DNA from 2 places in the Streptomyces sp. NPDC054975 genome. Region 1 is predicted to be linked to the other one. Evidence: predicted binding sites of a transcription regulator. Region 1 holds the regulator's gene; the other holds the start of a gene.
What was found. Region 1 encodes HspR, which represses chaperone genes until heat shock. Its sites were predicted from a motif close to TTGAGNNNNNNNNNCTCAA; they were not measured.
Positions count from the first base shown of each region.

Region 2: the regulator HspR is predicted to act here: its motif matches at 5,301-5,319, upstream of lon (endopeptidase La).

Region 1 covers NZ_JBSGWV010000028.1:11,795-21,530, reverse strand. The annotation lists gene clpB (ATP-dependent chaperone ClpB) at 1-1,658, opposite strand, end outside; gene ACWF79_RS23040 (pyridoxamine 5'-phosphate oxidase family protein) at 1,779-2,192, shown strand; gene ACWF79_RS23035 ((2Fe-2S)-binding protein) at 2,320-2,637, opposite strand; gene ACWF79_RS23030 (helix-turn-helix transcriptional regulator) at 2,987-3,967, shown strand; gene ACWF79_RS23025 (hypothetical protein) at 3,970-4,443, shown strand; gene ACWF79_RS23020 (heat shock protein transcriptional repressor HspR) at 4,526-4,981, opposite strand; gene dnaJ (molecular chaperone DnaJ) at 4,986-6,173, opposite strand; gene grpE (nucleotide exchange factor GrpE) at 6,204-6,848, opposite strand; gene dnaK (molecular chaperone DnaK) at 6,848-8,701, opposite strand; gene ACWF79_RS23000 (sugar transferase) at 8,977-9,495, shown strand; gene ACWF79_RS22995 ((Fe-S)-binding protein) at 9,639-9,736, shown strand, end outside.
Region 2 covers NZ_JBSGWV010000024.1:47,947-57,682, reverse strand. The annotation lists gene ACWF79_RS21570 (lysozyme) at 175-1,002, shown strand; gene ACWF79_RS21565 (lytic polysaccharide monooxygenase auxiliary activity family 9 protein) at 1,205-2,062, shown strand; gene ACWF79_RS21560 (DUF5701 family protein) at 2,076-2,708, opposite strand; gene lon (endopeptidase La) at 2,876-5,278, opposite strand; gene ACWF79_RS21550 (GNAT family N-acetyltransferase) at 5,410-6,048, shown strand; gene ACWF79_RS21545 (hypothetical protein) at 6,137-6,703, shown strand; gene ACWF79_RS21540 (spermidine synthase) at 6,887-7,552, shown strand; gene ACWF79_RS21535 (response regulator transcription factor) at 7,612-8,349, shown strand; gene ACWF79_RS21530 (HAMP domain-containing sensor histidine kinase) at 8,346-9,443, shown strand; gene ACWF79_RS21525 (multifunctional oxoglutarate decarboxylase/oxoglutarate dehydrogenase thiamine pyrophosphate-binding subunit/dihydrolipoyllysine-residue succinyltransferase subunit) at 9,724-9,736, shown strand, end outside.

The DNA.
Region 1 (9,736 bases):
CCGGCGGGGATGCCGGTCCAGGCGCCGACCACGTCCGCGATGTCGTCGGGGCCGACCTCCTCCTTGACCATGGTGTCCTTGGACACCTCCTGCTCGGCCTCGGAGGCCTCCGCCAGCTCCCGCTCCAGGGCCGGGATCTCGCCGTAGAGCAGCTGGGAGGCGGTGTCGAAGTCGCCGTCACGTTGCGCCCGCTCGGCGCGGCCGCGCAGCTCGTCCAGCTGCTCCTTGAGCTCGCCGACGCGGTTGAGGGACTGCTTCTCCTTCTCCCAGCGGGCGGTCAGCCCGCGCAGCTCCTCCTCGCGGTCGGCGAGGTCGCGGCGGAGCTTCTCCAGGCGCTGCCGGCTCGCCTCGTCGGTCTCGTTCTTGAGCGCGAGCTCCTCCATGCGCAGCCGGTCCACGGAGCGCTGGAGCTCGTCGATCTCGAGGGGCGAGGAGTCGATCTCCATGCGGAGCCGGGAGGCCGCCTCGTCGACGAGGTCGATGGCCTTGTCGGGCAGGAAGCGGGAGGTGATGTACCGGTCGGAGAGGGTCGCGGCGGCCACGAGGGCGGAGTCGGCGATCTGGACCTTGTGGTGGGCCTCGTACCGGCCCTTGAGCCCGCGCAGGATCGCGATGGTGTCCTCGACGCTCGGCTCGGCGACCAGGACCTGCTGGAAGCGGCGCTCCAGGGCGGGGTCCTTCTCGATCCGCTCGCGGTACTCGTCCAGGGTCGTCGCGCCGACCATGCGCAGCTCGCCGCGGGCCAGCATCGGCTTCAGCATGTTGCCGGCGTCCATGGCGGAGTCGCCGCCTGCGCCCGCGCCGACGACGGTGTGCAGCTCGTCGATGAAGGTGATGATCTGGCCGTCGCTGGCCTTGATCTCGGAGAGGACCGTCTTCAGGCGCTCCTCGAACTCGCCGCGGTACTTGGCGCCGGCGACCATCGCGCCGAGGTCGAGCGAGACCAGCCGCTTGTTCCGGAGGGACTCGGGCACGTCGCCCTTCACGATCCGCTGGGCGAGGCCCTCGACGACGGCGGTCTTGCCGACGCCGGGCTCACCGATGAGGACCGGGTTGTTCTTCGTGCGCCGGGAGAGGACCTGGACGACGCGACGGATCTCCTGGTCGCGCCCGATGACCGGGTCGAGCTTTCCCTCCCGCGCGGCGGCGGTGAAGTCCGTACCGAACTTCTCCAGTGCCTTGTACTGACCCTCCGGGTCGGGTGTGGTCACCCGGCGCCCTCCCCTGCTCTTCTCGAACGCGTCGAGCAGCCTCTTCGCACCTGCCCCCTGCTGGGCCAGTACCTCGCCGGCCTGTCCGCCCTTCGTCGCGATCCCGATGAGCAGGTGCTCGGTGGACAGGTAGTCGTCCCCGAGCTCCTTGGCCTGCTTCGCGGCGTCGGCGATGACAGCGAGCAGCTCACGGTTGGGCTGCGGCGGCGCGACCGTGGATCCGGTCACGCTGGGCAGGGCGGCCAGCAGCCGCTCCGCTCCGGACCGTACAGCCGCCAGGTCGGCCTCGACGGCGGCGAGCAGGTCCACGATGTTCTCGTTGTCCTGCCCTTCGAGGAGGGCGAGCAGCAGATGGGCGGGGGTCAGGTCGGCGTGCCCCTCGGACACGGCGCGGCTGGTGGCCGCGTTGATCGCGTCCCGGCTCCTGTTGGTCAGTTCGGCGTCCACGTGCGCTGTCTCCTCCTCGGCGTCCGCTGTACACGTTCCATGACTCATCCAGCGTACACAAAGTTGAGCCTATTCCGCTCAAGGTGTCGCGCAGGGCTCTGCCAGGGGTAGGTTCCGGGCATGGCGACCGACCCGAGGAACCCGGACGACTCGTACCTCAGCTTCTGGCGCGAGTACCACATGTGCACCCTGACCACCCCCCGAGCGGACGGTACGCCACACGTGGTGGCGGTGGGCGTGACGTACGACCCGGAAGGCGGCGAGAACGGCATCGCGCGGGTCATCACCAACAAGCACAGCCACAAGGTCGCCAACGTCCTGGCGGCGGGCCCCGAGGGCGCGCGCGTGGCGGTCTGCCAGGTGGACAAGGGCCGCTGGGCGACGCTGGAGGGCGTGGCCCACATCCGTACGGAGCCGGAGGTCGTCGCGGACGCGGTGGACCGCTACGCGGCGCGCTACGGCCGGGTGCCCGCGCCGAACCCGGACCGGGTGGTCATCGAGATCGCGCTGACCCGGGCGATGGGGCGGGCCTGAGGCCGGCGCGGTGGACCCCGTGTCGGGTTTACGGACACAGCACAGCGGCGCCATCGCGTTTCAGGTCCGCGATGGCGCCGCTGTGTGGGGGAAGTACCTGAGCGATCTACAACGACGGGGGAACCGCTCAGGCACTGCGGGGGGTGGCGGTGATGGTCTCGGGCTCGACGAGCTGGTGGTCACGCTGGTCGAGATTGACGAAAATCATGCCGTACCGGATGGCACAGCGGACGGGCTGTGGAGCGCCACGTGGCTTCCGGAGACATCGGTAGGCGCGAATATCCTCATCGTCCCCGCGCCTGATGATGATGGGCTCACCGAAGAGGGTGACCATCAACGAATCGCCACCGTGCGGCACGGCTGTGACGAGGTCGATGAAATGCCACCCGGAGCGGTAGGCAGCCGCCATCTCACGCCGGAATCGAGGATCTTCGGGAACCGTCATGCCCCCACGGACCCCCAACCAGGATCGGAGACGGCCGCAGGCGCAACGCCCCAGCCCGGGTCACTCGCCTTGATGACGCCCCAGCCCGGGTCACTCGCCTTGGCGACGACCTGCTGCGGAGCAGCTCCCCAGCCCGGGTCCCCACTGGCCGCCACCGCGCCGACCGCGGCAGCAGCTATGAACGCGACACCAACTACGGTGCGTATGAGCTTCTTGGCCATGACCGAGCAACCTCACTTGGTGTGTATCTCCTGCTCCCCCGCAGGCACGACGATGGCTCACTCCTCACGTTTCCACCACTGGCTCAATGCATCATGTTCCTGTATCGGAAAAGCCTGGGGGTGTACATATGCGAATAGAACCGGATAAAACGGGGCATCCTCATACGCACGCCGAGCTGTGCGAAGCGGGCACACGGGTCTATAAAGAGGCCCTGCGCACGGGACGAATCGCCCGGTCGGACATCGCTTCCACGCCCTGTCTGATGGACCTCGACCTCCTGCGGCCCGACCCCGACGACGTGCAGTGGCTCCGGCCGGTTCCCCCCTCGGCCGCCCTGGCCCGGCTCCTGCTCCCGATCGAGAAGGAGATCCAGGAGCGTAGACGGCTCAGCATCGAACTCTCCGACGCGTTCGAGCCATTCATGAACGTCAGCGCCCAGGACCCCTCCACCACGCACGCGATCACCGTCCTGGAGGGCCTCACGAGGATCAACACCTCCCTCGACCGCGTCGTGGCCGAGTGCTCCTCGGAACTGCTGACCGTGCAGCCCGGCAGCGGCCGCAGCGCCACCACCTTCGGCGAAGCCCTCCGCCGGGTCCGGCCGCTCCTGGGCCGGGGCATCCGGATGCGCACGCTCTACCAGCACACGGCACGGCACCAGCCGATCACCCTGGCCTATTTGGAGCGCATCGGCCCCGAGGTCGAGGTCCGCACGCTCGAGGAGATCATCGACCGCCTCATCATCGTGGACCGCAAGGTCGCCTTCGTACCCGCGAGCCGCGACCGCCAGGTCGCACTGGAGCTGCGCCACACCGGCCTGGTCGAGTATCTCGTCGGCGTCTTCGAGCAGTTCTGGCTCCAGGCGACCCCGCTGGAGAACCCGGTCACCTACCAGCCGCCGCTGGACGGCATCAGCGGCATCCAGCGCTCGATCGCCAAACTCCTCGTCGAGGGCCATGTCGACGAGGCCATCGCCCGGCGGCTCGGCATGAACGTGCGGACCTGCCGGGCCCACATCGCCAAGCTCGCCTCCGCGCTCGGCAGCGGAAGCCGCGCGCAACTCGGCTATCTCATCGCCCAGTCCGGGCTTCTGGAGCAGGACCACTGACCTTGTACATACAGATCGACCTCGACGGCCCCGCCGGAACCCTGCGGGTCCGCGGCCACGGGCTGCCCACCGTGGAGCTGGTGCGCGCCCCCGGCGACGCCCCCGACCCGCTGATCCCCATCGGCACCCGCGCCGCCGACCGTCTCACCCTCACCGTCGACGGCGCGCCCGCGCGCATCCGGCCGAGCCGGGGGCGGCTCCTGCGGCGCTCGTACCGCGTCGAGGCCACGGTCTCCGGCACGCGCTACCGGCTCGTCCCCTGCTCGTACGCCGAGAGCCGGCTGCTCCGCGACGGACGCCCCCTGGGGACCTTCCAGTCGACCGGAGACGGCACCGTCGACGCCGACTGGGCCGAGGACTGCGAACCCACCCCTCTGGACCGGGCCGTCGGCACCACCCTCGCCGCCGCCTTCGGCACGGGCGCGGCCCCCTGGTGGGACACGGCGACGAACATCGTCGGCGAACTCATCCCGTAGGCCCGCGTCGGACACCACGGCACGAAGAAGCCCCCTCCGCGTGCCGCGGAGAGGGCCTTCGTCGTACGGGGAACAGCTCCGGCTACTCGCCGGTCCGCTTCGGGCGCCAGACCACCAGCGCGCTCGCCTGCTGGACGTCCTGGTACGGGACCAGGTCACGGCGGTACGAGGCGTGGACCTGGGCCTCGCGCTGGCGCATCGCGGACGCCGCGCCCTCCACCGCCGCCGACAGCTCGGCGACGCGCTGCTGGAGCGCGGCGACCTGGTTCTCCAGCTCGATGATGCGCTTGATGCCCGCCAGGTTGATGCCCTCGTCCTGCGACAACGCCTGCACCGTGCGGAGCAGTTCGATGTCACGGGCCGAATAGCGCCGGCCGCGCCCGGCCGTACGGTCCGGGGAGACCAGGCCCAGGCGGTCGTACTGACGCAGGGTCTGCGGGTGCAGCCCCGAGAGCTGGGCCGCCACCGAGATGACGTACACCGGCGTCTCGTCGGTCAGTTCGTACGGATTACGGCTGCGTCCCGGTCGAGGGTCCATCGGGTCAAGCTCCCTTCGCGGCCTGGAACAACTCTGCCCTGGGGTCCTCGCCCGCCGTCGCCTGACGGTAGGTCTCAAGGGCCTCGCGGGCCTTGTCGTCGAGCTCCTTGGGCACCGCGACCTCCACCGTCACCAGCAGATCGCCGCGCGTCCCGTCCTTGCGGACCGCGCCCTTCCCGCGGGCGCGCATCGTCCGGCCGTTGGGCGTGCCGGCCGGCAGCTTCAGCGTCACCGGCGGGCCGCCCAATGTCGGCACCTTGATCTCGCCGCCGAGCGCCGCCTCGCCGAACGTGACGGGCACGGTGACGGTCAGGTTGTCGTCCTTGCGGCCGAAGACCGGGTGGGCGTCGACGTGGACGACCACGTACAGGTCGCCGTTCTGACCGCCGCGCTCGCCCGGAGCGCCCTTGCCGCGCAGCCGGATCCGCTGCCCGTCGGAGACCCCGGCCGGAATGCGGACCTGCATGGTGCGGGAGGACTTGGCCCGTCCGCTGCCCTTGCAGACCTCGCAAGGGGTCTCGGCGATCAGGCCGCGGCCCTTGCAGTCCACGCACGGGTCGGTCAGGGAGAAACCGCCGCCGCTGCCGCGCGAGACCTGGCCGGTGCCGACACAGGTCGGGCACACGCGAGGCGTGCCGTTCTTGTCACCGGTGCCCGAACAGGCCTTGCAGGGCGCCTGGGAGGACATCCGCAGCGGCACCGTGGCGCCGTCCACGGCCTCGGTGAAGCTGAGCGTCACCTCGGACTCGATGTCCTGGCCGCGGCGCGGCTGCGTGCGCGTCCCCGCGCCGCCGCCCGCGCCCCGGTTGAACAGGCCGCCGAAGACGTCGCCGAGACCGCCGCCGAAGCCGCCCGCCCCGCCCGGGCCGCCGGGGCCCTGGGCGCCGCCGAAGAGGTCGCCCAGGTCGAAGTTGAACGAGCCGCCCTGCCCGGGACCGGCGCGGAAGCCGCCGTTGCCGAAGAGCGCGCGGGCGTCGTCGTACTCCTTGCGCTTCTTGGGGTCACCGAGGATGTCGTTCGCCTCGGAGATCTCCTTGAAGCGCGCCTCGGCGCTGGTGTCGCCCTTGTTGGCGTCCGGGTGGTTCTCGCGGGCGAGCTTCCGGTACGCCTTCTTGATCTCGGCGTCGGTGGCGTCCTTGGGGACGCCGAGAACCTTGTAGTAGTCCTTCTCGACGAAGTCCTTCGTGCTCATCGACGTCCCTCCTCCCGGACGATCTTCGCGTCAGCCCTCCTCAGGGCCACCGCTCTCCTCGTCTGCCGACTTCTCTTCCTTCGCGGCCGGCGTCGCCCCGGGCTGGGGCTCGGCCACCGCCACGCGCGCGGGCCGGATGGTCCGCTCGCCGATCCGGTACCCCGGCTGCAGGATCGCCACGCAGGTCGTCTCGGTGACGTCCGGTGCGTAACTGTGCATCAGGGCCTCGTGGATCGTCGGGTCGAAGGGCTCGCCCTCCTTGCCGAACTGCTGCAGACCCATCTTGGCGACGACGGTCTCCAGCGATTCGGCGACCGACTTGAAGCCGCCCACGAGCTCGCCGTGGTCACGGGCCCGGCCGACGTCGTCGAGCACGGGCAGCAGCTCCGTCAGGAGGCCCGCGACCGCGATCTCCTTGACGGTGACCCGGTCACGCTCCACCCGTCGGCGGTAGTTCTGGTACTCGGCCTGGAGCCGCTGGAGGTCCGCGGTGCGCTCACCGAGCGCACTGCGGAGCTGGTCCAGCTGCGCCGTCAGACCGACGGTCTGTGCGTCGTCCCCGGCCGGGGCCGCCGAGCCCTCCTCCGTGGAGGGGGTCTCGGCGGCTTCGGCGGCGTCGTCGGCGCCGGAGGGGACGTCAGGCTTCTCCTCGAAGCCCGGGGTCTCCTCCGTCATCAGGCAGCGCCGCCCTTCGCGTCACCGGGCTTCTCGTCGTCGACGATCTCGGCGTCCACGACGTCGTCGTCGGCCTTGGCGTCACCCTGCGGGGCCTCGCCGCCGGCGGCCTGCGCGGCCTGGGCGTCGGCGTACATGGCCTGGCCGAGCTTCTGGGATACGGCCGCGACCTTCTCGGTGGCCGTACGGATCTCCGCGGTGTCCTCGCCCTTGAGCTTCTCCTTCAGCTCGGCGACGGCGGTCTCGACCTCGGTCTTGACCTCACCGGGGACCTTGTCCTCGTTGTCCTTGAGGAACTTCTCCGTCTGGTAGACGAGCTGCTCGCCCTGGTTGCGGGACTCGGCGGCCTCGCGGCGACGGTGGTCCTCGTCCGCGTACTGCTCGGCCTCCTGGCGCATCCGGTCGACCTCGTCCTTCGGCAGCGAGGAGCCGCCGGTGACGGTCATCTTCTGCTCCTTGCCCGTGCCCAGGTCCTTCGCGGTCACGTGCATGATGCCGTTGGCGTCGATGTCGAAGGCGACCTCGATCTGCGGGACGCCACGCGGGGCCGGCGGCAGACCGGTCAGCTCGAACATGCCGAGCTTCTTGTTGTACGCCGCGATCTCGCGCTCACCCTGGTAGACCTGGATCTGCACCGACGGCTGGTTGTCCTCGGCCGTCGTGAAGATCTCGGACCGCTTGGTCGGGATCGTGGTGTTGCGCTCGATGAGCTTGGTCATGATGCCGCCCTTGGTCTCGATACCAAGCGACAGCGGGGTCACGTCGAGGAGCAGGACGTCCTTGACCTCACCCTTGAGGACACCGGCCTGCAGGGCGGCGCCGATGGCGACGACCTCGTCCGGGTTCACGCCCTTGTTGGCCTCCTGGCCACCGGTCAGCTCCTTGACGAGCTCGGCGACGGCCGGCATACGGGTGGAGCCACCGACGAGAACGACGTGGTCGATCTCGGAGAGCTGGATGCCCGCGTCCTTGATGACGTTGTGGAACGGCGTCTTGCAGCGCTCCAGAAGGTCGGCCGTCAGCTGCTGGAACTGAGCCCGGGTGAGCTTCTCCTCCAGGTGCAGCGGACCCTCGGCGGAGGCGGTGATGTACGGCAGGTTGATCGACGTCTCGGTGGAGGACGACAGCTCGATCTTCGCCTTCTCCGCGGCCTCGCGGAGACGCTGGAGAGCCATCTTGTCCTTGGCCAGGTCGACGCCGTGGCCGTTGGCGAACTGCTTCACCAGGTAGTCGACGACACGCTGGTCCCAGTCGTCACCACCGAGGTGGTTGTCACCGTTGGTGGCCTTCACCTCGACGACGCCGTCGCCGATCTCCAGGAGCGACACGTCGAAGGTGCCGCCACCGAGGTCGAAGACGAGGATCGTCTGGTCGTCCTTGTCCAGGCCGTAGGCCAGGGCGGCCGCGGTCGGCTCGTTGACGATGCGCAGGACGTTGAGGCCCGCGATCTCACCGGCCTCCTTGGTGGCCTGACGCTCGGAGTCGTTGAAGTACGCGGGGACGGTGATGACCGCGTCGACGACCTTCTCGCCCAGGTACGCCTCGGCGTCGCGCTTCAGCTTCTGCAGGATGAAGGCGCTCATCTGCTGCGGGTTGAAGGACTTGCCGTCGATGTCGATCTTCCAGTCGGTGCCCATGTGGCGCTTGACCGACCGGATGGTCCTGTCGACGTTGGTGACCGCCTGGCGCTTGGCGACCTCGCCGACGAGCACCTCACCGTTCTTCGCGAAGGCGACGACGGACGGCGTGGTCCTGGCGCCCTCGGCGTTGGTGATGACGGTGGGCTCGCCGCCTTCCAGAACGCTGACGACGGAGTTAGTCGTGCCCAGGTCGATGCCGACCGCACGTGCCATTTCAATTCCTCCAGCTGACCGACTTGAGTGGAACTGACTCAAGGATGCACGACGGCATCGACCGCGTCAACAGACCTGAGTGGAGGCGGCTCAACTCTTCGCCCTGAGGATCACTCAAAGAGACGCCGATGCGGCCGCGGAGGGCGCGTCATTCCCGGGCTCGGAGCCGTACTTCATGAGAGAGTCCGGGATGCCCCTGACGGGCAAAGCGGGCGTAGCAGGCATACACCCCGAATATCCCATGAATGTCACTCGAAAGGGTGTGGGGAAGCGTCATGACGGCCAAGCGCGCACTCGACCTCTTCGGCGGACTGACCCTCCTGGCCGTCCTCTCCCCGCTGCTCGCCGCCGTCGCGCTCTCCGTGGCGCTCGCCCCGGCCGGACCGGGCGGCGTCCTGCGCCGACGGACGGTCGCGGGCCGGCACGGGCGCCCCTTCGAGATGCTCACCTTCCGCACGAAGAGCCCGCTGGCCGCGCTGCCGCTGCTCACCCATGTCGTACGGGGACAGATGTCCCTGGTCGGGCCGTGCCCGCTCACCCCCGGCCACCGCGAGTGCGTGGGCGACGCCCGCCGTCGGCTGTCGGTCCGCCCCGGGATGACCGGACTGTGGCAGATCAGCGGGCGCTCGGAGCTGCCCTGGGAGGAGCGTGAGCTGCTCGATCTCCACTATGTGGACCATCACTGGCTGGGAATGGACCTGGCCATCCTGGCGCGTACGCTTCCAGCAGTCCGCAGACGACGCGCGGCGAGCGGTTCGACGGCGGGGCGGAGCCGGTCGGCAAGGCTTGCCTGAGCGACACAGATCACCGCAGGCGCCGCTACAGGGCGGAGCCGTGAAGCGGTAATCTCAGCACGGACTGAATAAGTTACCGCTTAGTAGTGCCACACTCGACAGTGCCGGCACTCCGCCTCGCAGGCCCGCCCGAGGAGCCCCTCATGCAACTCGCCGCGATCATCGTGTCGATCGCCATCACGGTGGTGGCCGTCGCGCTGTTCGGCCGCGCCACCGCGCAGATCTACCGCTTCGTGAAGCT
Region 2 (9,736 bases), on a different contig from region 1:
TTTCTTACCGCCGCGGCCATCGCCGCAGCTCCCCCAGTATTTCGCAGGAGTAGACCAACGGCGGCACCCGGACCCCCTTCCGCCAGGCGGGTCTACGTGCGTAGCGTCACTGATGACATGTCCGCACCAGGACTGGTCGACCCGCTCCCCCACCGAGCCTTTCGGAGGCACGCAATGCCCGTGCACAGATCCGGAAAGACCCTCGCCGGCGCCGCGCTCGCGGCGCTGGCCCTGCTCCTGCCGCTCACCCTCGCCGGACCGGCCGGTGCCGCCGGCACCGACGCCGAGGCCGTTCCCCCGCGCGGCTCCGCCCACATGGGCATGGGCGTCGTCGCGCACGACGGCCAGGCCGGCACGCCCGGCACACCCCGCGCCGCCCAGACGGAGGGCGTGGACGTCTCCAGCCACCAGGGGAACGTGGCCTGGTCAACCCTGTGGAACAGCGGGGTGAAGTGGGCCTACGTCAAGGCGACGGAAGGCACCTACTACAAGAACCCCTACTTCGCGCAGCAGTACAACGGCTCCTACAACGTGGGCATGATCCGCGGCGCGTACCACTTCGCGACCCCGGACACGACGACGGGCGCGGCCCAGGCCGACTACTTCGTGAACAACGGCGGCGGCTGGTCCAGGGACGGCAGGACGCTGCCGGGCGCGCTGGACATCGAGTGGAACCCGTACGGCGCGACCTGTTACGGCAAGTCCCAGTCCGCGATGGTCACGTGGATCCGCGACTTCCTGAGCCGGTACAAGGCGCGGACCGGCCGGGACGCGGTGATCTACACGGCGACGAGCTGGTGGACGCAGTGCACCGGCAACTACTCCGGCTTCGGCGCGTCCAACCCGCTGTGGATCGCGCGGTACGCGTCGACCGTGGGCACGCTGCCGGCGGGGTGGCCGTACTACACCATGTGGCAGTACACCTCGACCGGCCCGACGGTCGGCGACCACAACCGGTTCAACGGCGACCTCTCGCGGGTGCAGGCGCTGGCCAACGGCTGAGTCCTCGCACGCCGCGTGCGGCGGCCTCCGGGTGTGCGGCGGCGCGCCCGGAGGCCGCCTCCACCTTTCTCGCTCCTCCCTCTTGCCGATTGGTATGGACCAATGCGAGGCTCGGGCGAGCGCGTACGGCTGCTCCCAACTCCCGTACGGCGCGCCCTGGTTGCTCGTCCCGTCCTCCCCCACGCACGAGAGAGAGCCCCGCATGCCGTCGATCCGCCGTACCGCCGCCGCCGTCACCCTGTCCGCCGCCGCCCTCGTCCCCCTGACCCCGTCCGTCGCCGGTGCGCACGGCGCGGTCTTCAACCCGGTGAGCCGGGTGGCGGCCTGTTACGCCGAGGGCCCGGAGACGCCGAAGTCCCAGGTGTGCAAGGACCTGGTCGCCGACTCCGGTACGCAGCCGCTCTACGACTGGAACGAGGTGAACATCGCCAACGCGGCCGGGCAGCACCAGGTGGTCATCCCCGACGGCAAGCTCTGCTCGGCCAACCGCGAGAAGTACCGGGCGCTGGACTGGGCCCGGACGGACTGGCCGGCGACGGCGGTCTCCACGGGCTCCTTCGACTTCAAGGTCCGGGTCACCGCGCCGCACCAGGGCACGATGACCGTCTACATCACCAAGCCGGGCTTCGACCCGACCAAGCCGCTGAAGTGGTCGGACCTGGACGCGACCCCGGTGGCCACCTACGCCACCCCGCGCACCTCGGCGGAGGGCTACTACCACTTCACCGGCAACCTGCCCGCGCGGACCGGCCGTCACATCGTCTACAAGGTCTGGCAGCGCAGCGACAGCCCGGAGGCGTTCTACAGCTGCTCGGACGTCACCTTCGGCGCGGCGCCGACAGCGGCCTCGGCTCCCAGCGAGGCGAAGATCGCGGCGGGCGCGGACCGCTCCACGGTGAGCCACGCGGGCCACGGCGGCGACGAACACGCCCCGGCCCTCTCCTCGGACGCGGCCCGGACCTCCCCGTCCCCGCTCCCCCTGGCCCTCGGCGGGGCGGCCGCCCTGACCGCGTTCGGCGCGGGCAGCCTGCTCCTGACCCGGCGCCGGAACGCGGCGTGACAAGGGCTCGGCGTCAGGCGCCGGTCCGGCCCGTGGTGGAGCCGAAGCCGAGCCAGGTGTGACGGTTGCCCCACCAGCACCAGCCGACCTTGGGCGCGTCGCGCCGCTCGCGGCCGTCGCGCCCGGTGCCGTTGCTGATCCAGATCGCCGGGGTACGGGCGTCCAGGGAGCCGTTGGCCTTGCGGAGCCGGGAGCCGATGGTCATGAAGCAGCGGTTGCGCTCCAGGGCCTCCGGCTGCTGGATCACCCAGTGGATGCCCTCGGTGAGCACCAGCGGCGTCCGCTCGTCCTTGGTGAGCGCGGGCAGCGCCTCCTCCGGGCTCCAGTTGGACATGTGGTCGCCGCGGTCGAGCCCGGCGACCAGGTAGAGGGGGGCGTCGGGCAGCTCGATGTCGTACGGGGCGAAGTCGTCGACGTCGGGCATGTCGACGACGACGAACCCGGGCTTGTCCGCGCGCCGGAGCAGGGGCGCGAGCGCGGAGGCGGGCGCGCGGTCCGGGTGGACGGCGAGCAGGACGTCCGTCCGTCCACCTCCCGCCTCGTCGGCGAAGGCACGCAGTTCGTCGGCGGACAGGCCAGCGAGTTCGTGCACCCCGAGCGTGACGAGGTGCTCCGCCTGGGCGGAGAGCGGCGGCAGAGAGGGCATGGAGGATTCTCCTCGGTTCGCGTTCCGGAGCGGTGAGGGGGCAGCCCCGGTCCCCCCGTTCGGCCCCCAACTCATGATCAGCATAAGGATGTACGACGAGGAGTGGGGCGCCCCCGTGAAGGGGCCGCCCCACTCCTCGTACCCAAGTACCGCCGTGGCGCCGCTTCTTACGCCGCCGCGCTCACCGCCACCTGCGCCGGGGCCAGGGCGATCTCCAGGACCTGGCGCACGTCCGTCACCGGGTGGACCTCCAGCTTCTGAAGGATCTCGGCCGGGACGTCGTCCAGGTCGGCCTCGTTCCGCTTCGGGATCACGACGGTCGTGATGCCCGCCCGGTGCGCCGCGAGCAGCTTCTGCTTCAGGCCGCCGATCGGCAGGACCCGCCCGGTGAGCGAGACCTCACCGGTCATCGCCACGTCCGTCCGGACCAGCCGGCCGGAGAGCAGCGAGGCGAGGGCCGTCGTCATCGTGATGCCCGCGCTCGGGCCGTCCTTCGGCACCGCGCCCGCCGGGAAGTGGATGTGCACGCCCCGGTCCTTCAGACCGGTCACCGGCAGCTCCAGCTCCGCGCCGTGCGACCGCAGGAAGGAGAGCGCGATCTGCGCGGACTCCTTCATCACGTCGCCCAGCTGACCCGTCAGGGTCAGCCCCGCCGCGCCCGTCTCCGGGTCGGCGAGCGACGCCTCCACGAAGAGGACGTCACCGCCCGCTCCCGTGACGGCGAGACCGGTCGCCACGCCCGGTACGGACGTACGGCGCTCGGCCGGGTCCTGCGCGGACTCCGGGATGTGGTGCGGCCGCCCGATCAGCCCGCGCAGATCGTCGACGCCGACCGTGAACGGCAGCTCACGGTCGCCCAGTTCGTGCTGTGCCGCGACCTTCCGCAGCAGCCGCGCGATGGACCGCTCCAGGTTCCGTACGCCCGCCTCTCGGGTGTACTCGCCCGCCAGCTTCCGCAGCGACCCGTCCTCGAGAACCACCTCGCCGGGCTCCAGGCCCGCGCGCTCCAGCTGCCGGGGCAGCAGGTGGTCACGGGCGATGACGACCTTCTCGTCCTCCGTGTACCCGTCGAGCCGGACCAGCTCCATCCGGTCGAGCAGCGCCTCCGGGATGGCCTCCAGGACGTTCGCCGTCGCGAGGAACACGACGTCGGAGAGGTCGAGTTCGACCTCCAGGTAGTGGTCGCGGAAGGTGTGGTTCTGCGCCGGGTCCAGGACCTCCAGGAGCGCGGCCGCCGGGTCGCCCCGGAAGTCCGAGCCGACCTTGTCGATCTCGTCGAGGAGCACCACCGGGTTCATCGACCCGGCCTCCTTGATCGCCCGTACGATCCGGCCCGGCAGCGCGCCGACGTACGTACGCCGGTGGCCGCGGATCTCCGCCTCGTCCCGTACGCCGCCGAGCGCGACCCGGACGAACTTGCGCCCCATGGCGTGCGCGACGGACTCGCCCAGCGACGTCTTGCCGACACCGGGCGGGCCGACCAGGGCCAGGACCGCGCCTCCGCGCCGGCCGCCGACCACGCCGAGACCGCGCTCGGCGCGCCGCTTGCGCACCGCCAGGTACTCGGTGATCCGTTCCTTCACGTCCTCCAGGCCCGCGTGCTCGGCGTCGAGGACGGACTTGGCGCCCTGGATGTCGTACTGGTCCTCGGTGCGTTCGTTCCACGGCAGTTCGAGGACGGTGTCGAGCCAGGTGCGGATCCAGGATCCCTCCGGGGACTGGTCGCTGGACCGCTCCAGCTTCTCGACCTCCTTGAGGGCGGCCTCCCGCACCTTCTCCGGCAGGTCGGCGGCCTCCACGCGCGCCCGGTAGTCGTCGGACTCGTCGCCTTCCGCCTCGCCGTTGAGGTCGCGCAGCTCCTTGCGTACGGCGTCCAGCTGGCGCCGCAGCAGGAACTCGCGCTGCTGCTTGTCGACGCCCTCCTGGACGTCCTTCGCGATGGACTCGGCCACGTCCTGCTCGGCCAGGTGCTCGCGCAGCTGGGCGGTGGCGAGCTTGAGGCGGGCGACCGGGTCGGCGGTCTCCAGGAGTTCGACCTTCTGCTCGACGGTGAGGAAGGGCGAGTAGCCGGAGTTGTCGGCGAGCGCGGCGACGCCGTCGATCTGCTGGACGCGGTCCACCACCTGCCAGGCGCCGCGCTTCTTCAGCCAGCTGGTGGCCAGCGCCTTGTACTCCTTGACCAGCTCGGTCACCGAGCCGGGCAGCGGGTCGGGCACGGTCTCCTCGACGACGCTGCCCTCGACCCACAGGGCGGCGCCGGGTCCGGTCGTGCCCGCGCCGATCTTGACGCGGCCGAGGCCGCGGATCAGGGCGCCGGGGTCGCCGTCGGACAGCCGGCCCACCTGTTCGACGGTGCCGAGGACACCGGTCCCGGCGTACGTGCCGTCGACGCGGGGCACGAGCAGCACCTTGGGCTTGCCCGTACCCGAGCGGGCCGCGGCCTGGGCGGCCTCGACCGCTGCGCGTACGTCGTTGTCGGACAGGTCGAGCGGCACCACCATTCCGGGCAGCACGACCTCGTCGTCGAGCGGCAGCACGGGCAGAGTGAGCGGTGAGGACGTCGCAGCCATGATCTCCCCTTCGGCAGTCAAGTTGAGCTATGTGGACTCAATGCACATGAGCCTCCGGATGTTCCCCGAGGGCCGTTCGCTCTGAGCGATCACTCTGGCGCGGGGCGTCGCGCAGGACCTGTAATACCTCCATGGATATTGCGTCTATTACCTCCGCGTGGGTGGCGGGCTGGACGGTCTCGCGCGGAACGTCGCCCGCCGTGGTCGAGCCCTGGGGCTGGCGGATCGACGTCGGCCTGCCCACGCACGTCTTCCGGCACGTCCTGCCGGCGCCGGACGCGGTGTCCGTCGGAAAGCTCTGCGAGGCCATCGACGTACCGGGCGCGTGGCTGAAGATCATGGCGGGGCCGGAGGAGGCGGCGGAGTGGATCACCCCGGGGTGGACCGTTCCGGACGACCCCGGCTACATGATGAGCAAGGCCTTGGACCCGGGGGCGCGCCCGCCGGCGCCGGAGGGGTACGCGCGGACGACGGAGACCCGGGACGGGGTGATCCGGGTCCGGATCGTGGCCCCGGACGGCACCCTCGCCGCGCGCGGGCAGATCGCCCCGACGGGGGTGACGGCGGTCGCCGACCAGATCGAGACCGATCCCGGCCACCGCCGCCGCGGCCTCGGCGCGAACGTGATGCGCACCCTGGAGGCGGCCGCCGCCCAGGCGGGCGCGACCACGGGCATCCTCTCGGCCACCCGTGACGGCCTGGCCCTCTACGACAGCCTGGACTGGCGCTACGAGTGCCCCCTGACGGGGATCGTCCGGGACGCCCCGTAGCCCGGGCGCACCGGGTGGCCGCACGGCCCCGCATCGACGCCCCGCACGGCCCTGGTCAACCGGATCGGGTGAGGGCATGCTCGGGGCCATGGTGCGCAGAAGAACGGCATGGGCGGCGTCGGCGGTACTGGTCCCGTTGCTGGCGGTGGCCGGGTGCGGCGACCAGGACACCTCGTCGGCGCCGGTGGTGACCCAGGAGGGGACCGCGAAGCCGGCCCCGACCGGCACGGTACCCACCGCCGGGACCGTCCCGGCGCCACCGGTCCCCACAGGGGCCGACGGGACGGTGAAGAACGACCACGAGCCCGGCCCCCGCGAGGTCCTCGTCGAGGTGAACGTCAACGGCGGCCTGGCCGGCGTCCGCAACCAGCTGATCGTCCACCACGACGGCAGCTACACCACCCGCTCCGGCACGCAACCGCCGCGCACCGGCCGGATGACCCCCTCCGAAGTGGCCGAACTGCGCGCGGCGTTGGAGGACCCGGCCTACGCGAAGGTGCCCACACGCCCGACGGGCCGACCGGTGCCCGACGGCTTCCAGTACGTCCTCACCCACCGGTACCGCGTCGTGGTCGCCGGCGAGGGCGAACGCCCGCCGGCCCTCCAGCGCGTCTTCGAGGCCCTGCCCAACGGCGGCCCGCCGACGGCCCCCTGACCGAAGCGATCGGATCCCATGTCCATGATCTTGGATCCATGATCCTGGACATTGGATCCAAGATCCGATCTGCCCTGGGATCTGTCGGATCCCAGCATCGGATCCGGCATCCCGTTTGTCCCGGCCCTCCCCGCCCCGCGAGGATGGCCGCGACAGCCGTCTGCCGAGACCGGGAGTGTGAACATGTCCAGCCCCGTCATCCTCGACCGCCGCGACAGCCCGTACGGAGAAGTCGTACTGCGGCGGCGCGACGAGCATTTCGAGATCATCGCCAACGGTACGTTCCTGATGGACACCTCCGACGGACGTTCGGAGCGGCGGCTGATCGACGCGGCGATGGACGCCCTCGGCGGGCGCACGGGTGCCTCCGTCCTCATCGGCGGCCTCGGCGTCGGCTTCTCCCTCGCGCACGCCGCAGCGGACCCCCGCTGGTCCCGCATCGCCGTGGTCGAGCGCGAGCAGGCGATCATCGACTGGCACCGCGAAGGACCGCTCGCCGCGATCTCCGGGACGGCTCTGGCCGATCCGCGCAACGTGATTCTGCACACGGACCTGGTGACGTACGTCCACGACTCCCCCGACACGTACGACGCACTGTGCCTGGACATCGACAACGGACCCGACTGGACGGTCACCGACGGCAACCAAAGCCTGTACTCCGCCGAGGGGTTGGCGGCCTGCGCCAGGCGTCTGCATCCGGGCGGAGTTCTCGCCGTCTGGTCGGCCCAGCCGTCCGCCGTTTTCGAAGAGTCCTTGCGGAATGCCGGATTCAGCGGGGTACGGACCGAAGAGATCCCCGTTGCCCGGGGCGTCCCTGACGTGGTGCACCTCGGCATCAGGCCTGCGTAGCCGGGATGCTGTCCGTGCCTCTAGGCTGCTGGCCGACACCAGCGATGCGAGGCGGGGCAATGGAGCAGACACACACCACTCACCACGGTGCGGCGGCCACTCCGGGTGCGCAGCGGCGGGTGCTGGTCGTCGAGGACGACACGACGATCGTGGATGCGATCTCCGCCCGGCTCCGGGCGGAAGGATTCCTCGTCCAGACGGCGACGGACGGTCCGGCGGCGGTCGACGCCGCCGAGGCCTGGCAGCCGGACCTGATGGTGCTCGACGTGATGCTGCCCGGTTTCGACGGCCTGGAGGTCTGCCGCCGCGTCCAGGCGCAGCGCCCGGTGCCGGTCCTGATGCTGACCGCGCGGGACGACGAGACGGACATGCTGGTCGGACTCGGCGTCGGCGCCGACGACTACATGACCAAGCCGTTCTCCATGCGTGAGCTGGCCGCCCGGGTGCACGTCCTGCTGCGCCGGGTGGAGCGCGCCGCGCTCGCGGCCGTCACCCCGCGGAGCGGGATCCTGCGCCTCGGCGAGCTGGAGATCGACCACGCGCAGCGCCGGGTCCGCGTCCGCAACGACGACGTGCACCTGACGCCGACCGAGTTCGACCTGCTGGTCTGCCTGGCGAACACCCCGCGCGCGGTCCTCTCCCGCGAGCAGCTGCTCGCGGAGGTCTGGGACTGGGCGGACGCCTCCGGCACGCGGACGGTCGACAGCCACATCAAGGCGCTGCGCCGGAAGATCGGGGCCGAGCGGATCCGCACGGTCCACGGAGTCGGCTACGCACTGGAGACGCCGGCGTCATGAGCCGCCGGGGGCAGCGCCCCGAGTCCCGGAGGAGGCGCCGGATCGTGATCTCGATCAAGACCAAGCTGGGCACGCTGGTCGTCGGGGCGGTCCTGCTGACCTCGGGGCTCGCGCTCGTGGCGATCCGGACCTCCACGGAGTTCCGGTACATCACGATCTTCGCGATGATCGCGACCCTGCTGATCACGCAGTTCGTGGCGCAGTCGCTGACGGCGCCGCTGGACGAGATGAACACGGTGGCGGGGTCGATCTCGCGCGGGGACTTCAGCCGGCGGGTGCGCGGCGCGGACCGCCGTGACGAGCTGGGCGACCTGGCCTCGACGATCAACCGCATGGCGGACGACCTGGAGTCCGTCGACCGGCACCGCAAGGAACTGGTCGCGAACGTCTCGCACGAGCTGCGCACCCCCATCGCCGCCCTCCGGGCCGTCCTGGAGAACGTCGTGGACGGGGTCTCGCAGGCCGATCCGGAGACGATGCGTACGGCCCTGAAGCAGACCGAGCGGCTCGGCAGACTGGTGGAGACGCTCCTCGACCTGTCACGGCTCGACAACGGTGTCGTCACGCTCAAGGCACGACGCTTCGAGGTCTGGCCGTATCTCTCCGGGGTGCTGCGCGAGGCCAATCTCGCCGCGTCCCAGCGCGGTCTGTCCTCCACGTCCGGCCTGCACAACCGTACGGACGTCCATCTGCACCTGGACGTCTCGCCGCCCGAGCTGACCGCCCACGCGGACGCGGAGCGGCTGCACCAGGTGATGGCGAACCTGATCGACAACGCGGTGAAGCACTCGCCGCCGCACGGCCGGGTGACCGTGCGGGCCCGGCGCGGGGCGTGGCCGGACTCGCTGGCCCTGGAGGTCGAGGACGAGGGCCCGGGCATCCCGGAGGCGCTGCGGCACACGGTCTTCGAGCGGTTCAACCGGGGCCAGGTGCCGGCGCAGTCCGGCAAGGGCAGCGACGGCGGTACGGGCCTGGGGCTCGCGATCGCCCGCTGGGCGGTGGATCTGCACGGCGGCGAGATCGGAGTGGCCGAATCGTCACGTGGCTGCCGAATCCAGGTCACTCTTCCGGGCAGCCTTCCGGCACGGGATTGACGTAGGGTCGAACCGGAAGCACATGTTCTGCGTGTACATGGACAGGACACGATCAGGACGTGGTCAGGGATGCGTACCTCAGGGGCCGCAACCCGGGTCTCTCGTACCCGCGAGAGGGCAGAACCACGCTTGTTTCCCGCCATTCCCTGCCCTGAAACGCCGCGTCAAGTGTGACTTGCGCGACGTTGGTAGTGCCCGGCCTGCACCTGTCGGTCAGGGAGGCGTAGCCTTTATTTCCGCTGTCCATCACCTTGTGAAGCGGAAGAGGGCGGTTACCGCCGTGTCGTCTCAGT